3 regions of the Sporomusa sphaeroides DSM 2875 genome follow, and region 1 is predicted to be linked to each of the others. Evidence: riboswitches for the same ligand, from Rfam matches in the RefSeq annotation. Region 1 holds a riboswitch; each other region holds the start of a gene.
The links. Region 1 has a riboswitch for cobalamin ahead of nikB (nickel ABC transporter permease). Riboswitches for the same ligand answer to the same signal wherever they lie in the genome.

Region 1 (3,278 bases):
CCCCATGATGCCTGCCATCGCGATGGCCAGCGCCATGCCGGGAAAGGATACCATCATATCGGAAATACGCATGATTACCGTATCGGTTTTGCCGCCCATGTAGCCGGACACAACCCCAAGCACACCGCCTACGGTAAAGATACTTACCACTAAAACCAAAGTCGAAGCCAGCGAGGTGCGGGTACCATAAATAACCCGCGAGAACAAATCCCGCCCCATACGATCGGTGCCAAACCAGTGTTCGCTGCTCGGTGGTTTGTTGGCTGCAGTCAACACAGCCTGTCCCGGATCATGGGTAGCAATCTGCGGGGCAAACACCGCCACTGCCACGATGCCTAACACCAAGGCCAGAAATATGTAAAATTGACATCTGCTCCGCGCCATCGCCGGTTATACCCCTTTCCTGAGGCGTGGATCCAGAAAACTGTAAGAAACATCCACTGCCAAATTAACGATCATATAAATCAGGGCAATCCACAAGACATATCCCTGAATCAAGGGGTAGTCCATCGACGTAATGGCGTTGATGGCCAGGCTGCCCAGTGCCGGATAGGAAAAAATGACTTCAACAACCGCTGTGCCGCCAAGCAGTGAACCCAGGGACAGCCCCAGCAGCGTTAAGAGCGGCAGCATGGCATTGGGGATAACGTGCCGCCACAGCACAACTGTTTCCGATAATCCTCTAGCCAAAGCTCCATAGACATAGTCCTGACTCATTTCCTCCAATATAGCCGCGCGAACCTGACGCGCATATTTCCCTGCCATGGCAAAGGCCAGGGTAAAGGCTGGCAGAATCATCTTCTGCAAGCCCATGCCGGTGGAAACAACCGGCAGCAATTCCAGTTTAAGCGCCACAAAGTAAATGAGCAGCAGCCCCGCCCAGAAATTCGGCAAAGAAATGCCGGTGAAGGTAACCGCCCGGATAAAATAATCCAAAAACCGGTTTTGATGCAAGGCCGATAGCACTCCTGCCGGTACCGCCATCACCAGCATCATCACCAGGGACAAAAGCGCCAGCTGCAATGTGGGCAGAACCCGCACCGCCAGCATCTCGGACACCGGCTTGCCCTGAGAATAAGAAGTGCCAAAGTCTCCTTGCAGGCAGTTCATCAGCCAATGTCCATACTGCACCAGAAACGGGCGGTTCAGCCCCATTTGTTCCCGCATATCTTCCAGTATTTCTTCTGATGGAATATTGCCGGTAACGGCGAACATGGCCCGCACCGGATCTCCGGGCGCCAGATAAATGAGCAGAAAACTTAAAAAACTAATACCAAAAAGTACGATGACGATTTGAAAAAGCCGCTGCAACAATTGTCGCTTAAGAATACTCCATCACTCCTGTTCCTTCTGCAATCGGCGCCATCTGTCCAATAAAGCCCGATTGCACTTACGTAATAAATATAAAAGTCCTCCGCGTAAGCGGAAGACTTTGTCCACATATTGTCCCGTAAATAAAAATTCCTGACAATACGTCAGGAATTTCAATACGGCGCAGCCATATGCAAAAATCCCCTTCCCCATCGCTCGCGGGTTCCATGGATAGACAACAGCAGCTATCCATATTCGGTGATTGCTAAACAGGCAGTTCTTCTGGCTACGGTTCATCGCTTTGCCTCGCCTTCTCAGGATGTTGATCCTAATGGCATCATGGAGACAAAACTCACCGTTACAGCGGCGGGACCGCGCCGGACTCGAAGGATGCCAAGCATCCGTCTTCACCGGTCTTCCCTATTAAGCCCCGGAGGGCACCTGCTTCTACAATATACAATTGTAACCTATATTTACCGATTCACTGTATTGTCTATAAAAATAACATAAAAATACACTTTAGGCAATAACTTTATTTTTGCCTTACTTTCTCAAAAGCACTGTCCAAAATCAAGAATGGTTACTTATATTGGTTTGCTGCTAATTTTTGTTTGATACCTGATCTGTGGCTGTGATCTTGAAAATAACTGGTCTTAGCCCATCATTACAGCTGCAGATTGCCACTCCAGGCTTATCGATCCAATCACCATAATAAAAAATATCACTCCCATGTGCCAGGGCAAATACATATTGATACATGGCTTTCCAGGCTTCATCACATAGCCCTTCCGGTTTAGCGTAATCGCCATAATAGATATCGCCAACTTTATGCATTGGACATTTCCCCAGTCCCTTGCAGCCATAGGCTCTCGCTAATTCTTCATCAAATGTAGTTTTAATAACTTCAATTTTACACTTGTTCATGCATTCTGCTCCTTTACATTAAGTATAGCTATATCTTACAATGAAAAGGAAATAACTTGAAGTATGCACTTTTATGCCGCATACTGGTGAAAAGGTAAGTGATACTATGAGCATGAGAGAACAACGCCCAATCAACAGCTTGAAAGATACACCCTTTGGTTATACTTTATCAATGATCAGCGGCAAATGGAAAATGGTCATTTTGTATTGGCTGGCTGAAGCACAGCCAATTCGATATAATGAATTACAACGACTGATCGGTACAATTTCACATAAGACCCTGAGTGTACAACTGAAAGAATTAGAAAATGATGGCCTAATCACACGTGAAGAATATCCTCAGATTCCCCCAAAAGTTGAATACAGCTTATCTGAAAAGGGGCTATCACTTTATCCTTTGATGGAACTAATATGTCAATGGGGAGAAAAACATAAACCATAGATGATACTCTGCGGGTGCCTTTTGTTCTCCTCGAGATTTTTTCTGAGAAGCAAGTTAAGATTAAGATAAATCGAAAATGAGGAATACTATGAAAAGATATGCAAGTAAGCCCCAGAGGGACAGCGGCAAAATGCTATCGTAACTTGGGTGTTCGAGAAACCAAAATAACTTCTTACAGCCGCACACACTCACGCAGCCTTTTGGCAAACAAGCGGTTTACGGAATGTTATCCTTGATGCCGTCTTGCAAAATTTCCTCGTTTTGTGTACGCTTCATAGTAAGATGCCGACTCAGCACATTGCCCATATATTGCCTGGAACCTCTTTTCAAAGAAACGGCAGTTAGATTGCTCAGAAATGCGTGGATTTGGAATCGTTAATTCCTTCAATCATAATATTGAAATTACCTGTAAAGGGGACTCCAAAGGTAAAGTAGCCGCCATGTGTCCTCGGTTATAATTTGAAGCAGAAAGAGATAATAACCATGGACAATAAATCACAGAAGGGGATGAGTAGATGGTAAAGAATGCAATGACCGCGAAAGTTAATCTAGAAGAAATATTGAATGCTGCTACACATGGCGTGGGAACGATTTTTGCACT
Region 2 (3,278 bases), 370 kb from region 1:
CCATTAATATCAGCAATCCCATCCAGAAAATAGGAGTTGCCGTCAAGGTCAGACAAAAAGTTTTGATTGCCTTATCCAGCCCACTGCCCCGGCGCACACCTGAGACTACACCGAGAAGAAAGCCGATAATCCCGGAAAATACCCAGGCAAGCCCCATTAGCGCCAGCGAGGTTTTAAACCGTTCGCCGATTACCTCGGTCACCGGCTGACGATAGGTAATCGAGGTCCCCATATCCCCCTCGAAAAGGTGTCCGGCCCAGATGAGATAACGCTCCATTGGCGATTTATCCAGCCCCCAGTAAGCAATGATATTGTTTCGCTGCTCCTCCGAGACACTTAAATCACCGACATAAGCATCAACAGGATCTATGGGAGATGAAGCAATAAGGATAAAGCTAACCATGCTAATGGCAATCAGTAAGGTCGTCATCCTGACAAGAGTCATCCCCCAATATTTCAAGGTGCCTGTACTCATTGAATTCTCCTTTACGCCATTGATTTAGCGTGACCAGCTATTGCCATGACCACTCAGCCAGGTTCTCGACAACAGGAATCCCCTGACTTCTGACATGAACTCTTTGCTTGCCGATATCCAGCCCATCTTTAATAAAGTAGGTAAGACGGGTATTAGCGATCCAGAGATAAGGATAATCTTCTTTCATGCCGGTAGTTCCATCCCATTGAGCCAGGCGCCAGTATTCGTCAACTTTATCACTGCTGGTAGCCGCCAAGGCCTGGTCGATATACATATCAACCTTGGGATTGGCATAAGAGGAAGGATTGCCGATGACACCTTTGCCCATCTGTGAAGAATGGTAGTAACGATATACATCCATTGGGTTATGGCTGCCAAAAACCCAGCAGGTGGGTGTTGCCTGCGCTAGCCGGCATTCGTTCCAGGGAGCTGCTTTGGGAATAATATTAATCCCAAGTTTTTTGGCATCTGCCGCAACGGCGACAACGGTATTATACCGTTGCAGATCATTACTCCGTCCGGTAACTACAAACTCGGCCTTAAGACCGTTTTTCTCCCGGATGCCGTCGCCATCGGTATCAATCCAGCCGGCATCTGTAAGAATTTTTTTGGCTTCTTCAACCTGATTGTCGGCAAAGGCCGCCTGAGCATTGCCCCAAGGCAGGGCGGCCGACCAGCCATAGGCCGGGTCCCCGATTCCATTAAATGCATTTTGAACAATCAGCTTGCGGTCAATGCCAATATTCAATGCCTTGCGAATAGCCCAATCGCTGGTAACATTATTGCCAATTACTTTGCCATCAGCGGTTGTTGCTTCTTTCACCATCGGCAGGTTAATCACCAGACCGGTAACAGTCTCAAGCTCTGCCAAATGCATGCCTGCCACTTTTGTTTTGGCAAATTCCGTTTCAACCAGGACCAGATCGAGTTGGCCTGATTTTGCCGCAGCCAGCGCGGCTTCTTCATCCAGCTTCAAGATAGTTACTTTTTTCAACTTCGGCTTTTGGCCGTAATAATGTTCATTGGGCACCAATATCAGCTGCTGATCTTTTTGAAATTGAGCCACTTTCCACGGACCGGATGCCAGCGGATTGTCCCCGTATTTCTCATTGTAGGCAGCCTGAGAGATAATCCCTATGGTGGCAGTGGTTGAGGTAAATACCGACCAGGGTTTATTAAGAGTAAAAACAACCGTATAGTCGTCCACCGCTTTGACGCCGGCCAGCATGGTCAGATCAGCGGCAGAACCACTGTCTTTTGCTTTTGTATAGGTGAAAACCACATCCTTGGCAGTCAACGGCGTACCGTCAGCAAATTTGGCGTCCTGGCGCAAATGATAGGTATACATCAGACCGTCTTTACTGATCTCATATGCGGTTGCCAAATCTGTTTCCAGTTCGCTCTTTACATTATATTTCAGCAGTTTACTGTGAAAAATATCCGGTCCCCAAACACCATAGCCGGCAATAGGGTCATAGCCTCCTGCCGTCATATTCACGCCAACTGAAATTACAACCTCATCCTTTTTGGCCGGTCCTGCCGTTTTTTCAGACGAACAGCCTGTCATCATAAAGACAAACATAAGCAACAGCCCAACAATTTTTTTCATGCCGACTCCCCTTTTTCCTATTCATTGTCTACTTTGAGCAACGGTTGTAAACATGCAAAAAGGCTCTTCCTGAAATTCAGGAAGAGCCGCACGCAAGAACTAATCCACAAATGGTAAAAACCAGCACAGATCGATTAATTGCTCTACATAATCCCCTCCCCATACCACGTGGGTGAAAAACGGTGATTGTCAGCTAGGCAGTTCTCCTGGCTCCGGATCATAGCTTGCTTAAACCTTCCCAGGATACTTCATCCCAGTGGCATATCTTAAGCCTGCTCCCCATTACAGTGGCGGGACCGCGCCGGTATTGCACCGGACTTCCCTATTAAGCCCTTGCGGGCACCTAACTCAACATTATGAAATTGCCATACTTATATGATTCATACTACAAAAAAGCAGCTATTTTGTCAATACTAGACAAAGTACAACTCTTAGGGATTGAGCAAAGGCAACAATCACTTAGCGCGTTTCAGCATATTAATATCAGCTTCCTGCTCAAACACACGCTCGTTTAAGACGTCCATTTTAGCTTCAATGCGCGGTATGGCCTCCATTTTTTTGCCCAGGAGATGAACCATGCCGGTAAGCCCCTCGAAGCCGCTATTAACTTGGGTTTCCAGACCGTTTACTTTGGCGTCCAGACTATTTAGTTTTGCCTCCAGGCTATTTACCTTTGCGTCCAGACTATTTACTTTTGCCTCCAGGCTATTTACTTTCGCCTCCAGGCTGTCCATCCTGGTTTCCAGATTATCTACCTTGGTTTCCAAACGGTCCATCCGTTGACACAGCTCTTCAGTAATTGCATTGTTGTGCCCTACCATGTGAATAAGCTGCGCCAGCATTTTTTCCAGATGATCAAACCTGTCTGCGCTCATCCTGTCACCTCGCCGTACAAATCCCTTTTGGATCTATTTGCTCATTAACTGTATTATAAGCCATTATTATAAGACAAACAATAAACGAGACTTACCTTTTCTGGATTTTCTTTAATACATCATTAGTGATATCTTTGCCGCCATAGATAGTCGCCTCCTGGTCTACTACGGCACTTAATCCCTGGGCATCGGCTATCTCCTTGATGACAGCATCAATTTGGACAGCAATAGCGTTCAATAGCTCTTGCTGCTTTAATTCCAGCCTTTGCCGCAGCTGCCGGTCCAGGTCCTGTTTTTCTTTATCACTCAAGCCGGACGA
Region 3 (3,278 bases), 1.2 Mb from region 1:
GATCCTGTTTATCAGGCTCATTTACCACCCAGGACCGCCGGATAATCACCCGCTCACGGCCGGTGAGGTTTTCCAGCGGCTGTTCACTATAGCAGGAGGCAACCGCCAAACCGGAAATTGTGCCGGCTATGCCCATTTCACCCAGTCCGATTACCTGCACACCGCTGGCGATGGCCTCTGAAGCCGTTTGGATTCCCACCTTGACGGCCTGTATTGTTTGCGTTCTGGTTAATGCCGGACCTTGCAGCATATTTGCCGTACCATAAGCAATTTTTTCATGCCGGACTTGCGCGTATGGCGGCAGCCCGGCGGCAACGCCGATATCCACCAGGACCAGCTTGGCCTGCGCATGTTCGGCAAAGCTGTTAATCACAGACCGGCCCTGGCAAAAATTATTAATCTTTTGGACGGTTGGTGTTTGCTCATATCTGCCTCTGGCTGCCAGGGCGGCTTCGCTGTCGGCAGCCATAATGATAATGCTTTTTTCCAGATTGCGGGGACGGGGATGGCCTGTAACCCCAGCCAGCTGCCGGGCAATATGTTCAAAAGAATGTAAACTGTTAAGCGGCTTGGTGAGGTTATCCAATCGCAGTTGACAGCGCTCCATCGCCTGCTCATCCAAGGGTTTGATGGTTGCCAGAATATCGTTAAACATGAGCCTGCCCTCCCCGGTTACTGTTATCAAGCAAGGTAACGGCTGCCTTCAACATGTCAATGGCGACTGAAGCGCCGATGCCTTCTCCCAGCCGGACCCCCATGTCGACAAACGCTTCCCGCCCCAGACAGCGCAAGGCAATGATATGGGCCGGTTCACCGGATAAATGGGACGCAAACAGGTATTCTTTGCTTACAGGCTGGATGGCATGGGCAATCAAAGCCGCCGCCGTGGTATTAAGGCCGTCAATTATGACAGCACAGCGATTAGCGGCAGCACCAAGAACAACCCCGGCAAGGGCTCCGATCTCAAACCCGCCAACCTTGGCCAATACATCAAGCCCGTCTTTGGCATCCGGTTTATTAACCGCCAACGCCTGGCGGACAATGGCAAGTTTTACCTGCATGCGGCTGTCCGATATGCCGGTCCCCCGCCCGGTAATCTTGTCCGGCTCCAGGCCGGTAAACGCACCGACAATGGCAGCACTGGCCGTCGTATTGCCAATGCCCATTTCCCCCAGGCTAAAACAATTGTAGCCTTCACTCACCTTACTGTTGACAATCTCAATCCCGGTTTCGATTGCCTGTACAGCCTGCTCCCGGCTCATGGCCGGCCCTTGGGTAAAATCCTGAGTCCCATAAGCAATCTTCCGGTGCCACAGTCCGGGAACATAGGATAAGTCACCTGCCACCCCAACATCCACCACCACCAGGTCAGAACCGCTGAAATTGGCAAAAGCGTTGGCACTGCCCCCTTTGGCGATAAGATAATTGGCCGTCATATGCATAGTAGTTTCCACCGGATAGGCACTGATACCCTGCCGGGCAACTCCATGATCTGCAGATGTTACCACCATGCAGCTGCGGGGCAGGCGCGGCTCGGTCTCACCGGTGATGCCTGCATACTGTCTGACCATGTCTCCCAACCGGCCAAGGCTGCCTGCCGGCTTGATCAGACTATCCAGCTTATCCTGTACCTGCTGAATAATCACAGTATCCGGGGCAGTAATTTTCACTAAGGTATCTTGCAGTAAACTCATAGCAACCTCCCATTATGTTAAGTAAAGAAAACACGGCTTGCGCCAAACCTTAGGCAAAAAACAGGGGGCAAAAATAAAAGGCTCTTTTGGGCAATCCCAAAAAAGCCTTCTTTTCCATGAAGGATGTAAAACGGTGTAAGGCAGGTCTCCTGGCTCCCGGTTCATCAATACTTACGCCTTCCCCTTGACGAGTGGCCTGTGTAAGCTCTCCTCCGGTACAGTGGCGGGCCCGCGCTTATGTATGGTGTGGCCATACTCAGACTTCCCTATTCTCCCCCGGTAGTAGTACCTTGTGTCACCATCTAATCTCAAATTTTAAGTGACACAAGATACTAGCCGGCGGCACCTTAACCGTATTATGCAAAATTTCCTTAATTATAACAGAGTCCTGTAAATACCGTCAATATGAACAGGCCGGGAATATTCCCGGCCTGTTTTCTGAAAGCATGATTATCCGCAGAACCTGGCTACGGCTTAATGGTGTCTTTAAAGACTTGCTTGCCATCTTTCATTTCAATAATAACGGCATTTTTCTCTGCATCATGGGTGGCATTTAAGGTCGTCGCACCAGTGATAGCAGCAAAATCTTTGGTGGCGGCAAGCGCCTCACGGATCTTAGCCGGCTCCACACTGTTAGCGCGTTTGATGGCGTCAATCAGCAGATTGGCGGCATCATAACCCAAAACAGCCAATGCATCCGGCACTAATCCATACTCTTTTTTGTAAGCTTCAACAAAAGCTTGTGAGGTGGGACTGGTGTTATCCACCGAGTAGTGGTTGGTAAAGTAGGTGTTATTTAACGCGGCGGCTGTGCCAATTTCTATTAGTTTAGGCGAATCCCAGCCATCACCGCCGATAATGGGAACAGTAATGCCCAATTCGCGCGCTTGTTTTACAATTTTGCCTACTTCCTCATAATATCCGGGCACATACAGCACTTCAGGATTAAGGGCTTTTATTTTGGTTAAAATAGTCTTGAAATCCTGGTCCTTTTGCAAATAGGCTTCTTTGGACAAAACCACGCCGCCGCCTTTAGTAAAGGCCTCTTCAAAGAAGGTGGACAGTCCTTTGCTGTAATCACTGCTATTATCCACTAAGATAGCGGCCTTTTTAAGGTTTAAGCTATTGAGGACAAAATTAGCTCCTACCGTCCCCTGGAACGGATCAATAAAGCAGACGCGGAAAGTATAGTCTTTTACCTTATTGGTTTTTTCATCCACCGTTACTTTCGGATTGGTTGCCCCTACTGCTAAAAGCGGAACTTTGGTTGCTTCAGCTACACTGGAGGCAGCAATGGCGTTCGAACTGGCAAACATACCTGTGATGGCGACTACCTTGTCCTGAGTTGCCAGTTTGGTCATAGCGTTGGCGGCTTCAGAAGGTTCACTCTTATTATCGGCAACAACGGCGGTTATTTGTTTGCCAAGCACTCCGCCTTTGGCATTGGCTTCTTTAATAGCCATTCTGGCACCATTAGCAGAAGAAGTACCCATGGTTGCGTTACCGCCAGTCATTTCATTTAGAACACCAATTTTGATGTCATTGGAAGCGGTCCCGCCGCAGCCTGCCATAACTCCTGCCATT

Region 2: linked by a shared signal. The riboswitch ahead of SPSPH_RS03245 (ABC transporter substrate-binding protein) and the one ahead of nikB (nickel ABC transporter permease) in region 1 are both predicted to bind cobalamin.
Region 3: linked by a shared signal. The riboswitch ahead of cobT (nicotinate-nucleotide--dimethylbenzimidazole phosphoribosyltransferase) and the one ahead of nikB (nickel ABC transporter permease) in region 1 are both predicted to bind cobalamin.

What each region holds. Positions count from the first base shown of each region.
Region 1 is NZ_CP146991.1:343,085-346,362, reverse strand. It holds gene nikC (nickel transporter permease) at 1-384, opposite strand, end outside; gene nikB (nickel ABC transporter permease) at 391-1,329, opposite strand; cobalamin riboswitch at 1,567-1,771, opposite strand; gene SPSPH_RS01490 (TIGR04076 family protein) at 1,912-2,235, opposite strand; gene SPSPH_RS01485 (winged helix-turn-helix transcriptional regulator) at 2,342-2,677, shown strand; gene trhA (PAQR family membrane homeostasis protein TrhA) at 3,193-3,278, shown strand, end outside.
Region 2 is NZ_CP146991.1:717,716-720,993, reverse strand. It holds gene SPSPH_RS03250 (ABC transporter permease) at 1-475, opposite strand, end outside; gene SPSPH_RS03245 (ABC transporter substrate-binding protein) at 513-2,084, opposite strand; cobalamin riboswitch at 2,264-2,446, opposite strand; gene SPSPH_RS03240 (coiled-coil domain-containing protein) at 2,540-2,959, opposite strand; gene SPSPH_RS03235 (OmpH family outer membrane protein) at 3,051-3,278, opposite strand, start outside.
Region 3 is NZ_CP146991.1:4,146,805-4,150,082, forward strand. It holds gene SPSPH_RS19130 (nicotinate-nucleotide--dimethylbenzimidazole phosphoribosyltransferase) at 1-655, opposite strand, end outside; gene cobT (nicotinate-nucleotide--dimethylbenzimidazole phosphoribosyltransferase) at 648-1,694, opposite strand; cobalamin riboswitch at 1,817-2,002, opposite strand; gene SPSPH_RS19140 (ABC transporter substrate-binding protein) at 2,162-3,278, opposite strand, start outside.